3 regions of the Klebsiella sp. SYXHC3 genome follow, and region 1 is predicted to be linked to each of the others. Evidence: riboswitches for the same ligand, from Rfam matches in the RefSeq annotation. Region 1 holds a riboswitch; each other region holds the start of a gene.
The links. A riboswitch is a leader RNA that binds a small molecule or an ion and turns the genes downstream of it on or off. The one in region 1 is predicted to bind thiamine pyrophosphate.
Positions count from the first base shown of each region.

Region 2: it holds a riboswitch for thiamine pyrophosphate, as region 1 does, so the genes downstream of both, tenA (thiaminase II) here and thiC (phosphomethylpyrimidine synthase ThiC) in region 1, are expected to answer to the same signal.
Region 3: it holds a riboswitch for thiamine pyrophosphate, as region 1 does, so the genes downstream of both, thiM (hydroxyethylthiazole kinase) here and thiC (phosphomethylpyrimidine synthase ThiC) in region 1, are expected to answer to the same signal.

Region 1 covers NZ_JBXUNG010000018.1:25,485-30,107, reverse strand. Annotated here, with positions in the region: gene hemE (uroporphyrinogen decarboxylase) at 1-970, opposite strand, end outside; gene nudC (NAD(+) diphosphatase) at 1,011-1,784, opposite strand; gene AC2CGP_RS23980 (Rsd/AlgQ family anti-sigma factor) at 1,875-2,372, shown strand; TPP riboswitch at 2,425-2,549, shown strand; gene thiC (phosphomethylpyrimidine synthase ThiC) at 2,638-4,533, shown strand; gene thiE (thiamine phosphate synthase) at 4,533-4,623, shown strand, end outside.
Region 2 covers NZ_JBXUNG010000001.1:410,408-415,030, forward strand. Annotated here, with positions in the region: gene AC2CGP_RS02035 (DUF4056 domain-containing protein) at 1-784, opposite strand, end outside; gene AC2CGP_RS02040 (hypothetical protein) at 851-1,804, opposite strand; gene AC2CGP_RS02045 (BamA/TamA family outer membrane protein) at 1,819-2,943, opposite strand; TPP riboswitch at 3,201-3,304, shown strand; gene tenA (thiaminase II) at 3,371-4,066, shown strand; gene AC2CGP_RS02055 (ABC transporter ATP-binding protein) at 4,063-4,623, shown strand, end outside.
Region 3 covers NZ_JBXUNG010000001.1:1,197,897-1,202,519, forward strand. Annotated here, with positions in the region: gene fbaB (class I fructose-bisphosphate aldolase) at 1-908, opposite strand, end outside; gene thiD (bifunctional hydroxymethylpyrimidine kinase/phosphomethylpyrimidine kinase) at 1,057-1,857, opposite strand; gene thiM (hydroxyethylthiazole kinase) at 1,854-2,627, opposite strand; TPP riboswitch at 2,662-2,758, opposite strand; gene AC2CGP_RS05880 (DUF1493 family protein) at 2,863-3,192, opposite strand; gene AC2CGP_RS05885 (STM2901 family protein) at 3,186-3,644, opposite strand; gene AC2CGP_RS05890 (lipoprotein precursor-like protein) at 3,954-4,379, shown strand.

The DNA of each region.
Region 1 (4,623 bases):
TAAAGACATGGCCTTCGCCCTGGCCGAAGCCGGCGAGAATGTTCGCCACTTCGTCTTCAATGCGGGCGGCAGGGGCATAAAGCATCGACGGGTCCATATTGCCCTGCAGCGCCACTTTGTGGCCTACGCGACGGCGAGCATCGGCAATATCGGTGGTCCAGTCGAGACCCAGCGCATCGCAGCCGGTCTCCGCCATCGCTTCCAGCCATTGTCCGCCGCCTTTGGTGAACAGCGTTACCGGTACGCGACGGCCTTCGTTTTCCCGCAGCAGGCCATCGACGATTTTATGCATGTAGTAGAGCGAGAACTGCTGATAGTCGCGGCCGGTCAACACGCCACCCCAGGTGTCGAAAATCATCACCGACTGCGCGCCCGCTTTGATCTGCGCGTTCAGATACAGGGTGACGCTTTTCGCCAGCTTATCCAGCAGCGCGTGCAGCGCCTGCGGTTCGGCGTACATCATCTTTTTGATGACGGTAAAGGCTTTGCTGCTGCCGCCTTCGACCATATAGGTCGCCAGCGTCCACGGGCTGCCGGAAAAACCAATCAGCGGTACTTCGCCTTTCAGTTCACGGCGAATGGTGCGCACGGCGTTCATCACGTAGCCTAATTCTTGTTCCGGGTCCGGCACCGGCAGTTTGTCGACGTCGGCTTTGCATTTCACCGGCGAGGTGAAGCGCGGGCCTTCGCCAGCTTCAAAGTATAGCCCCAGCCCCATCGCATCCGGAATCGTCAGGATGTCCGAAAAGAGGATCGCCGCATCCAGCGGGTAACGGCGCAGCGGCTGTAGCGTTACTTCGCAGGCCAGCTCGGCATTTTTACACAGCGACATGAAATCGCCCGCTTGCGCGCGGGTGGCTTTGTATTCCGGGAGATAGCGGCCCGCCTGGCGCATCATCCACACCGGGGTGACATCAACCGGCTGGCGCAGCAGCGCACGCAGGTAACGATCGTTTTTCAGTTCGGTCATTTTTACATTCCTTTAGCGTTGATGCGCCCAGTGTAACATGTCACTCGTACTCTGCCCGACACATCGCCACCGTATCTTCGATCAGGCGTCGCGCCACCGTGCCCGGCGGCGGCAGTAGCGGCAAATCGTCATAGCGATACCACTCTGCGCTCAGCAGCTCTTTCTTATCCACGACAATATCGCCGCTATCGTATTCAGCCATAAAGGCGGTCATCAATGATTGCGGGAAGGGCCACGGTTGGGAGGTCACATAGCGCAGGTTTTTCACCTTAATGCCGCTCTCTTCCATCACTTCGCGGGCGACCGCCTGCTCAAGGGTTTCACCCACTTCGACAAACCCGGCCAACACCGTATGGACACCATTACGATGGCGGGTATGCTGCGCCAGCAGAATTGAATCGTCGCGACGAATGGCGACGATAATGCAGGGGGCAATTTGCGGATAATAGCGCTCGCGGCAGTGGCCGCACAGCATCGCCCACTCGGTTTTACTGACATGCATCGGGTGGCCGCAGTAGCCGCAGAATTTATGCGATCGATAAAACTCGGCCAACTGGATCCCGCGCCCTGCTAACTGGAAAAGCCCAGGATCCTGATCCAATACCTGGCGCAGCGATCCCATATCACGGCGACGATCCTGACGCACCAGCCACACCGCTTCGCCTTGCCACTCGCCGAGATGTAGCGCGCGTTCACCGACAAGATCAAAATTTACCGCTTCGCCATGTGGTAATTCCCCTGCGGGAAGCCATAATTTTTGTTCGTGACTGACGATCCACCAGCCGCGATCTAATTTTTCAATAATACGATCCATATCTATTGCGCTACCTTCGTTTTACTGGCACTTTTAACATTATATTTACATTTGCTGAGCAACGTTATTTTTAATCTTGCGGAGTCAATCATGTTAAACCAGCTGGAAAACCTGACGGAACGTGTTGGAGGCAATAACAAACTGGTCGATCGCTGGCTGCTTGTGCGTAAGCATTTGCTCGTGGCTTACTACAACCTGGTTGGCCTGAAACCCGGCAAAGAGTCCTTTATGCGGCTTAATGAAAAGGCGCTGGATGACTTTTGCCAAAGCCTGGTGGATTACCTCTCATCCGGTCATTTTAATATTTATGAACGTATTATCGGAGAAATGGAAGGGAGTACCCCTCTTTTAGCCGCTACCAAAATCTACCCGCAGCTGGAAGCCAATACCCAGCAGATGATGGACTACTACGATACCTGCCTCGAAAACGCCATCGATCATGATAACTATCTCGAATTTCAGCAGGCGCTGTCAGATATCGGCGAATCGCTGGAGGCGCGCTTCGCGCTTGAGGACAAGCTGCTGGCGCTGGTCGTCGCTCACGATCAGAAAGACAACGTTGGCGACAATATCGCGCCGACCGCTTGAGTTGTGAACCGTTAACGAGTAATTTACATACATTATCCCTCTGCGGAGGGATTTCATCTTGTCGGAGTGCCTATTTTCCACGCGAACGCTGAAGTGGAAAAGGCTGAGACCGTTTATTCGGGATCCGCGGAACCTGATCAGGCTAATACCTGCGAAGGGAACAAGAGTAAACTGCTGGTCGCACCTGCCCGTTCCGGGCTGGTCGCATCTGTTACTCCATCCGTCGTCTGACAAGCCATCTCCTTTTTTGTAACTGGAATGCGCTATGTCTACTACCAAACTGACCCGCCGGGAACAACGCGAACACGCGCAGCGATTCATTGATACGCTGGAAGGTACCGCTTTTCCTAATTCTCGCCGCATCTACATTCAAGGCTCACAGGCTGATATCCGTGTCCCGATGCGTGAAATTCAGCTCAGCCCGACGCTCATCGGCGGTGATAACGATAACCCCCAGTACGAAGCCAACGAACCGATACCGGTGTACGACACCTCCGGGCCATACGGCGACCCGGAGATCAACATCGATGTCCGCCAGGGGCTGGCAAAACTACGCCAACCGTGGATCGACGCGCGTAACGACTGCGCGCCGCTCAACGAACGCAGCTCGGCTTACACTAAAGCGCGGCTGGCCGACGATGGCCTTGATGAACTGCGCTTCGGCGGCCTGCTGACGCCTAAACGCGCCGTCGCTGGCAAATGCGTGACGCAACTACACTATGCCCGCCAGGGGATTGTCACCCCGGAGATGGAATTCATCGCCATTCGCGAAAACATGGGCCGCGAGCGTATCCGCAGCGAGGTGCTGCGCCAGCAGCATGCCGGAGAAAGCTTTGGCGCCCGCCTGCCGGACAACATTACCGCCGAGTTCGTCCGCGATGAAGTCGCTGCCGGGCGAGCCATCATCCCGGCCAATATCAACCACCCGGAATCCGAGCCGATGATTATCGGCCGCAACTTCCTGGTGAAAGTGAATGCCAATATCGGCAACTCGGCGGTGACCTCTTCCATTGAAGAAGAGGTCGAGAAGCTGGTCTGGTCAACCCGCTGGGGCGCCGACACGGTAATGGACCTCTCCACCGGCCGCTATATCCACGAGACCCGCGAATGGATCCTGCGCAACAGCCCGGTGCCGATTGGTACCGTCCCGATTTACCAGGCGCTGGAGAAGGTCAACGGCATTGCCGAGAACCTGACCTGGGAAGCCTTCCGCGATACCCTGCTGGAACAGGCCGAACAGGGCGTCGACTACTTCACGATTCACGCCGGGGTGCTGCTGCGTTACGTGCCGATGACCGCGAAGCGGCTGACCGGGATCGTCTCGCGCGGCGGTTCGATCATGGCCAAGTGGTGCCTGTCGCATCATCAGGAAAACTTCCTCTACCAGCACTTCCGCGAAATCTGTGAAATCTGCGCCGCCTATGACGTGTCGCTGTCCCTCGGCGATGGTCTGCGCCCCGGCTCGATTCAGGATGCCAACGACGAGGCTCAGTTCGCCGAGCTGTATACGCTGGGCGAGCTGACTAAAATCGCCTGGGAGTATGACGTTCAGGTGATGATTGAAGGCCCCGGCCACGTGCCGATGCAGATGATTCGCCGCAATATGACCGAAGAGCTGGACCACTGCCACGAAGCGCCGTTCTACACGCTGGGGCCGCTCACCACCGACATCGCGCCGGGCTATGATCATTTCACTTCCGGTATCGGCGCGGCAATGATTGGCTGGTTTGGCTGCGCCATGCTGTGCTACGTCACGCCAAAAGAACATCTCGGCTTGCCCAACAAAGAGGATGTAAAACAGGGGCTGATTACCTACAAAATCGCCGCCCACGCCGCCGACCTCGCTAAAGGCCACCCCGGGGCGCAGATCCGCGACAACGCGATGTCAAAAGCGCGTTTCGAATTCCGCTGGGAAGACCAGTTCAACCTCGCGCTCGATCCCTTTACCGCGCGGGCCTATCACGATGAAACCTTACCGCAGGAATCCGGCAAGGTCGCCCACTTCTGCTCCATGTGCGGGCCGAAATTCTGTTCGATGAAGATCACGCAGGAGGTCCGCGACTACGCCGCGAAGCAAAATATCGAAGCCGGCATGGCCGATATGTCGAATAACTTCCGCGCCCGCGGCGGTGAAATCTACCTGAAAAAGGAAAATGCCTGATGTACCAGCCTGACTTTCCGCCCGTACCGTTTCGTCTCGGGCTTTATCCGGTTGTCGATAGCGTGGCGTGGAATGAGCGCCTGCTGGAAG
Region 2 (4,623 bases), on a different contig from region 1:
ACATCCTCTCGGTCTCACTTTGCGGCGCGACCAACAGTTTGACCAGCGCCTGTTTTAACGCCGCTTCCATCGCCCGGTTATAAGCATCGACTGAACCCGCTTGCCCTTGCAAAATAACGTTAATCGCCAGACGCGCGCCAAGCAGATTGGAATAGAGGTCCTCCGGCGAAAAGGCGGAAATTTCTTCTGAAAAACCCGGAACCGACTGGAAACCATACCATTGGGCGATCTCATGCCATTGCGCAATTTCGAAGGCCAGATGGCCGGCAAGCCAGGCGGCAATCGTATATCGCTGCGGCATTGAAGCCGGCGGCGTAAAGGCATTTAACTGGACGCGGCGTACGCCCAGTTCCTCGCTATAAAAGATGCGTCCTGGCTGCCCTAGCGTCGGGTAAATTCGGCTGAATAAATAAAAGGTGTAATCAGCGGTATCACGAACATGGGCGATATCAATAAAACCGCCGCGGCGGGTATAAATAAGGCCCTTGTGCTCATCGCTTAAGCCAACCAGATTTTTGACCGCGCCGAGCGCGCTATCGTTGTAATGATGTTCACCTAAGGTATCGAGCGTCAGCACATTACCAATCTGATAAACCGGGATTGGCACGCCAATGGCGCGCACCCGCAGATCGAAACCGAAGGCGCAGCATGGGCGCAGCGATTCCGGCGGCGATAGTTCACCCACTACCGGGCTGACATGGTTAATGGGAATCGTCGGTAATACCGGGTCCTGGGCAAATACCGAAAAAGCAGCCGCCAATAACCACCACAAACTCTTACGCATCAAAAGCGTTCTCCATGACACAAAAACAGCGCGCATCATACTCGCCGATGGCTACACGCCGTTAAGTCAAAAACGGTATTCACCGGCGACAAAGAAACTATTGCGATCGTTAAAGCCAAATTCGGTCAGAACGTTGAAGTTACGCGTGATTTCGTACTGGGCGCCGATCAGCATATTCCATGGTGAAGTGAGTTTCTGTTTGACATCAAACTTGCCGTCGCCGTCTTTATTGACCGCGGCAATCAATGGCTGCAGCTGTGGCGGCATATGCAAATCGGCCAGGTTGCCTTTAAATTCCTGCTGCACATCCTGATACATACTGCCGACCCACACGCTGAGATGCGATGGGCCGGAAATCCCCTGAAGGTTGAAGCGATAGCCAACACGAGGTGACACTGTCACGGCAGAAATACTGCCGTCGAGAATATCGAAATCGGTGCGGGTGTAGTTTGTATCGACGAGGGCAAACCAGTTCTCATAGCCGCCAGCCAGCGTGAACCCGCCTCCCCAGGTGGTACCTTTAAAATCGAGAACAAAATCGATATTTTGCAACTCGCCACTTTGATTAAGGTTATGCACTGCGCCGGCGATGATGCGATCCAGACCGCGGTATTGCGTTGGGTCGGCATCGACCGACACATTCGACACCGACGAACCGCGGGTGTGGCCTAAAATCCCGTAGACATTAAGGAAGGGAAACACCCACATATCGAGACGAAGATTCTCGGTTTTGCTCTTCTCCCGCGTGTGCCCGGCATCGATGGCGAACATGTCGCTGGGGATCGGATGGTTACCCAGCTTCAGTCCGGAAAAGGTGATGCTGTCGACCATAATATCCTGGCGCATATTCATATAGCTGAGATTGACGCCAAACGGCAGCGGGATGGAATAACCGCGGGCGCGGGCTTCGTCTCCCCAGATGGGAAAGTAGCTATCACTGTCGTCACTTTCCGCCGCACAGGCATTCCACACGGCGCCAGAGGTCAACAGCAGCGTCATGACGGTTATTTTCCATCTCATTTTTATTCGTACCTTTACAGTCCGGAACCCACGTTAAAATAGACCGCCTGTTCGTGTTCGCTAAATGCGACATCGACGCCGGTAAATAAACCATACTGACGGGCGACCAGATAACGAAACCCGGAGCCCCACGCCACTTCGGTTTGCTGCCACAGCGACCCCGCCTCATCGCTCGCGCTGCCGATACCGACAAAACCTTGCAGGATCCAGCGCGGCGCAAATTGCCAGGCCAGTTGCGTCTGGGCGACAGCGACATAATCGCCCTGATAGCGAAAACGCGAGATGCCGCGCAGTTCGATGTAAGGCCGGGCCATTGGCGTTAGATGCTTGTCATGATGAGTCAGCGACTGATAATTTGCCGCCAGCGCCAGGGTTAAGGTCGGCGCCAGCGGTAGAAAGTATTTACCATCCAGCGACAACTGATTGTAATGATAGTCGCCGCCGAGAAGAGCGCGGTAAAAACGGTACTCGCCCTGCAGTGATAACCCTTTCTTAGGGTAGAAAAAATTATCAGTGGTGTCATATTCCGCCACCACGCCCAAGGCCGAAGAGGTGCTGTTTTCCCCCAGCACCCGCTGCCACACCTTGTTAATCAGCTGATTGTCCGCGGTTACATCGGTGTGCGCATAGAATTGCGAGGCGCCGAGAAAAACCGGTGAGTCCCCCACGCGGAACAACAGCTTTTGCAGACCGCCAAAGCCTTTGGTATGGGTTTGCACCGCCACATTTTTGTTAAACCCGGCAATGTCACCCGAATAGATATCGAGATTGACATTGGCGTAGCCCGCGCCAACCAGATAACGAATACTGTCATGATTCCAGGTATGACGATGCGCGGCGCCGATGAACCATGTACCATTTTGCGTCCCACCACCGCCGAACCCGGTCAGCGCCGGTGGAATAAAACGATCGCCCTCGCGGGAGCCTTTACCATGCAGAAATAAACCAAACAGACCGCCGCCGTAGCCAATAGCCGGTTCGGTAATCATCACCGGCACCGGCAAAAAACCGTACGGGTTATCCTGCAAATACTGGCTCATATCGAGCATGCCATCTTCAGGGTCGAACAATTGGGCGGCACGAGACGCGCCAGGCGCGAGAGCAAGCATCAGTAAAAGAGTAAGGCCTGCCAGCTTCATGCGGTCTCCAGCACTGACGCATTCATAAGGGAATATTGAGGGAATGAGCTAAAAATATATCGTAAGTCCTTGTTCTTCGCCAACTTACCCTCGCCTTACTTTGCTTATTTTTGGATAAAAAAGCGTGGTTAATCACACAAATTGATAAATGTTATTTATCGTTCTGACGCATGACCATTAGTAAGTGACAGTGTCACCATGTGCGATGGTTTTTAGTTCGCCGCCGTTGTAATCAAAAAGTGAATGACGTATAACATGTCGCAACCGAGGGGTGTCCCGTGAGGGCTGAGATGGCGTAAAAGCCGAACCCTTTGAACCTGATCTGGGTCATGCCAGCGAAGGGACGGGTCGGCATGTTCGCCAGTTTTCAGTTTTGCCTGTTCACACTTCTGCACGCCCGGATCTCCCCCTATTTTCAGGAGGTCCCATGATGATTCCCGCTTTTACCCAAGGTCTTTACGGTCGACTGCGCGAGCAGGCCGGTGGCGAATGGCAACGCTACGTGTCGCACCCTTTCCTCCAGCAATTAGCCGCGGGTACGCTGCCGCAGGCAGCCTTTCGTCATTATTTAACCCAGGATTATCTGTTCCTAATCCATTTCGCCCGCAGCTATGCCCTGCTGGTCAGCAAACTTCGCACGTTGCCGGAGATGCGCGCCGCCGCCGCCTCGATGAATGCCATCCTTGCTGAGCTACCGCTACATGTAGGCTATTGCGAGCAATGGGGGTTGAGTGAAGACGCTATGGCCCTGCAAAGCGAAGCGATGGAAACCATCAACTACACCCGCTACGTACTGGATATCGGCCACTCCGGCGACGCGTTGGATCTACTGGCGGCGCTGCTGCCCTGCGTCGCGGGCTATGCGGAGATCGGGCTTGGTCTGCTGCACAACCCACAAACCAACTTGCACGATAACCCCTACGCGCCGTGGATCCGCAATTACGGCGACGAGAGCTATCTTCACGGCGTCAACGCGGCGATCGACCTGCTGGAAACGCTCTGGCAACAGCGCGGCGCGGAATCCCGGTTAGCCGGACTGAGCGACATATTCACTACCGCTACCCGGCTGGAAGGTAATTTCTGGCAGATGGGACTGAACGCCGCCGGGCAGGACCAGGGGTGATGGCGCCAGGTATTCACATTCGCGATTTATGTCTGCGCTTTGGCACCCGGACCCTCTTTCGCGATCTCTCCTTTGATATTGCCGCCGGGCAATGGGTATCGCTGCTGGGGGCCAGCGGCGCGGGCAAAACCAGCCTGTTGCGTACTATCGCCGGGCTGGCGGCGCCAACCCGCGGAACCGTCGTCGCCAGCGATGGCCTTCCTGTTACCACGCGATTGGCGTGGATGGGGCAAAAAGATCTGCTCTATCCGTGGCTTAACGTGCGGGAAAATGTCGCCCTCGGCGCCAGGCTGCGCGGTGAAAAGGCCGATAACGCGCGGGTAAACGAGCTTCTTGAGCTGGTCGGGCTCGCCTCCTGCGCTGATGAACGCCCGGCCGCGCTGTCCGGTGGGATGCGCCAGCGCGCGGCGTTGGCACGCACCCTCTATGAGGATCGCCCCATTGTGCTGATGGATGAACCGTTTTCCGCCCTCGATACGCTTACCCGAACGCGGATACAGACCCTTGCCGCGCGCTTGCTCACCGGGCGTACCGTAGTGCTCATTACCCACGACCCG
Region 3 (4,623 bases), on a different contig from region 1:
ACCGCATCGGCAAGATCGGTTTCGCCGCCCGCCGCCCCGCCGGAGTTAATCAACCCGGCGCGGCCCATGTAGCAGTTCGCCAGTTGATAGCGCACCAGATCGATCGGGTTATCGCTGGTCAGCTTGCTGTAGACGCGATCGTCGGTATAACCAAAGTTCACCGCTTTATAGCCGCCGTTATTCTCGGCCATTTTCTGCTTCACGATATCAGCGCCAATGGTGGCGGCCAGATGGTTGGCCTGGCCGGTCAGGTCAGCGGAAACGTGGTAATCGACGCCATCTTTTTTGAATGCCGGGTTGCGCAGATAGGCCCACAGCACGGTGACCAGGCCGAGCTCGTGCGCGCGTTCAAAGGCGGCGGATATCTCTTCAATCTGCCGACGCGACTGTTCGGAGCCGAAATAGATCGTCGCGCCAACCGCAACCGCGCCCATGTTGAACGCCTGTTCGACGCTGGCGTACAGGGTCTGGTCATACTCGGTCGGGTAGCTCAACGTTTCGTTATGGTTGAGCTTAACGAGGAATGGAATGCGGTGCGCGTAGCGGCGCGATACCGAGGCCAGTACGCCATAGGTAGAAGCCACGCAGTTACAGCCGGCTTCGATGGCGAGTTCCACGATATTCTTCGGATCGAAGTAGAGCGGGTTGGCGGCGAACGACGCGCCCGCCGAGTGCTCTACGCCCTGGTCGACCGGCAGAATGGACAGGTATCCCGTTCCCGCCAGACGCCCGGTGTTGTAGAGGGTCTGCATATTACGCAGCACCGCAGGCGGGCGGTTGTTATCCACCATCACCCGGTCGACGTAATCCGCTCCCGGTAAATAGAGTTGATCGGCTGGAATAGTCATACAACGGTGCTGTAAAAGGCTGTCGGCATCTTTGCCAAGCAACTGCGTAATATCAGTCATAGCTATCTCCCGTAAGTGCTGGCCGCAGCCAGCATGTTTTATCCCAACCCAAAAATTTTGGGCAGGTTAAGCCTGGTACCGAGTTAGCATATTTTCCAGCCGGGAGCGCGTTTTTTCAGTAGATTCTGCTGTCTCGTTTCACTGCCATTTACCACCAGGCGTGGAAATGATGTACCGGGCCGATACCGTGCCCCACTTCCAGCGAATCGGCCTGCGCCAGCGCCGCCGACAGCCAGCCCTTCGCTTCGGCGACCGTTTGTCCCCAATCGGCATAGCGCGGACGCAGCGCCGCCAGCGCGGCAGATAACGTACAGCCGGTACCGTGGGTATTTTTGGTCTGCACGCGCGGCGCGGTAAAGCGCTGTTCGCCTTCGCGGGTAAACAGCCAGTCCGGGCTTTCGGCGTCGTCCAGATGTCCGCCCTTCATTAATACCGCCCCGCAGCCTAGCGCCAACAGCGCCCTGCCCTGTTCCAGCATCTCGCGCTCGCTTTGCGCATGCGGCGCATCGAGCAGCGCCGCGGCCTCCGGCAAATTCGGGGTGATCAGTGAAACGTGCGGCAGCAGGCGCTGGCGCAGCGTCGCAATGGCGGAAGGGGATAACAGCGGATCGCCGCTTTTCGCCAGCATTACGGTATCCAGCACCACGTTGGCAATTTGATAGCGGGCAAGACGTTCCGCCACCGCTTCAACGATATCGGTTTCCGCCAGCATGCCGATTTTCGTAGTATCGATTCGCACGTCGCTAAACACCGAATCCAGCTGCGCCGCCACGAAGTCCGGCTCAATGCGGTATACCGACTGCACGCCGCGGGTATTCTGCGCCACCAGCGCGGTGATCACCGAGCAGCCGTAAGCGCCGAGTGCGGAGAATGTTTTGAGGTCGGCCTGGATCCCGGCGCCGCCGCTGGGATCGGTGCCGGCGATGGTTAAGGCGTTAATCCGCTTCATGCCGCCACCTCCGCGTATAACGCGTCGAGGAATGCCGGGATAAAACTGCCGGGGCCGCCGTGTCGCGCCGCTTCACCTCCCGCCATTTTCATCAGGCCGCAGGCGGCTGCCACGTTTTGCAGCCGATCGCCGGGCATCGCGGCGCTTGCCGCCACAACCGCGGATAACGCGCAGCCGGTCCCCACCACCCGCGTCATCAGGACATTACCGCCGCTCACGGCAAGCGTGCGCTCACCGTCGCTGATGTAATCCACCTCGCCCGTCACCGCGACCACGGTATTGAGCTTGCGCGCCAGCACCTGGGCTGCGGGTAACGCCGCAGCTACGCTATCGGTCGTGTCCACGCCGCGCCCGCCGCCGCTGCTCCCCGCCAGCGCCATGATTTCCGAGGCGTTACCGCGAATCGCCGCAGGCCGCAGTTCCAGTAATTCGCGACAAAAATCGGTACGCAGCGTCAGCGCGCCGACGGCAACCGGATCCAGCGTCCAGGGTTTTCCCGCCTGGCGGGCGCTCTGCGCCGCCGCTCGCATCGCATTGGCGCGCTCAGTGGTTAAGGTCCCGACATTAATCAATAGCGCATCGGCAATGGCGGCAAACTGCGCGGCTTCCGTAGGATCAATCACCATCGCCGGCGAGGCGCCAATAGCCAGCAGGACGTTAGCGGTGAAAGTCTGGACCACATCGTTGGTCATACAGTGAACAAGCGGCGAAGAGGTGCGGAAAAGCTGCTGCAGGTGCGCGATATGCGCCGGATTTAGCGGTTGATGCATGGTTTGCTCCCGCCAGATGAGGAAGCAGCGCAGACCATGCGGTCTCTGACTTCCCTACGCTGGCATTATCCAGATCAGGTGGTACGGGTATTTCTCAGCCTTCACAAAGAAGGGCACCCCGAGTCATTTGGTACAAAATGGCGACTAACGTTCCGTTAATCTTTAATCAGGATAGTAATGCCAGCGATAAGTCTTGTAAACGGTAAAAGCGGTAGATCTACTGGCGATATGTCCCTTAATCGTACAACCATCTCCCGGCTTTGGCAGACTGGATAAACATATCAATGGTGAACTCTGGAACATCTACTGGTTCAGGCTTTTTAAATGGATTCCATGAAAAATTGACTTCGGGATAGTACGTTTCAAGATGGAAATTCGACATGTCGACGTTGAACTCTTTTTCATAGTCTTCAACCAACTCTTCAACGTCATCTTGATCTAACTGGACATCAAAATGAATACTCGAGTCTGCCGTGTATGTAGCGTATTTCTTGTTCCTGAGGATATAGGTCCCACTACGAATAGTGAACAACTTGATGACGCGTTTTTCGATATCTTCTACCATAGCTTATCGTTGCCCCGCGCGATGGTATTGTATTCAATGATCGTGTTGTAAATGATCTGCGATACATCAGCCACAATGATCACTTCACCAATGAGGGGAATAGTCCGTCCCACCCACGTTCCAATTTTCCTCACCATCCTCCTTTTTGCAGTCCATGGAGTATAACCGCCAATCCATGTAGGCATTTTTAACCCAAATGGGAACATTCTATTGCCAAATACTCGTCTGGCACCTTTCGATAGTCTGGATGTTCCAGGAATTGCCGTTCCGGGTTTAGCCCGTGTCGCCTGATCATTTATACCCGCATACAGTGCATATACAGAGGCAACATCTTTGATACCAAATTGATCAGCAGTATTGAAGACAAAGACCATGAAAAATAGTTCTGAGGCGGTAAGGTTTGAACGCCCCGCAAAAAAGTATGTTCCATTTATTTCCTCAACAGTATCCACTTCATAATCCCTTATGATCCTTGTAGAAAGCGCCATCATAATGGCTGATTTGCATACCGTCATTACGCGTCGTTGTATCATCCTTGTACGTTTGCCACAGAGACGCCACTTTTTCCTGCGCCATGTAAGCGATTACACAAAATTTTAGCTATCCGTGCGGCGGTTGATTTAGATCACAATTCACTTAATAACCATAAGACATAGTTACTACGCGTTACTAACTAAGCGAACACAGTAACCGCAGTAGTCGCCGCTGCCGTTAGTTTGCATAACATGTTAAAAATAATTTCGACACTAAGGTCGTTAATGATGAAAGTGAAACACGTTTCTATGCTGCTGCTGGCACTCAGCGCAGCCATCGCGATTGGTTGCAGTTCACCAGCGCAGCGTATGGCCGAGTGCGAAGCACAGGGGATCAGTAAAGATGCCTGTTATATTGCGGAACAAAACAAACAGGCTACGGTGAATGCCGCAGCGGAGAAACAGGCGCTGGAAAATGCACAGGCTTTATATCCCGTGCAGAAAGCGCAATCCAGCAAAAAAGTGAAGATCTTCAATGGTATGAAGCTGGTCACAAACTCAACCGGGCTGACAGTTGATGGCAAACCCGCGGCCTTAGACGAAAGCAATGCTGACGCGAAAACCTATTCTCAGGGTTTATACGTTTTTATTGTCTACCAATCAGGAAAAATTGCCGTCATGCAGGACGGTAAATTTTTAGGCTACGCCAAATAGCGCCGCTTCATTGTTAATTTAAAAGCGGCCTAAGGGCCGCTTTTTCCCTTCTCCGCAGTAGCCGACACGTCAAACGCCGAGCTAAATAAGCGACATTAATCCCATTGGATAAATCTCATTTTACCTACGAGAGTGTGGTTTTTTAATTAATGTATTTTTTTTGTAACCACAAACTTGCTCAATGTAAACAATAGGTTATAGTTCAAGAAAGCGTTACAAGCTGTAACACCACGTCAGATCGGAA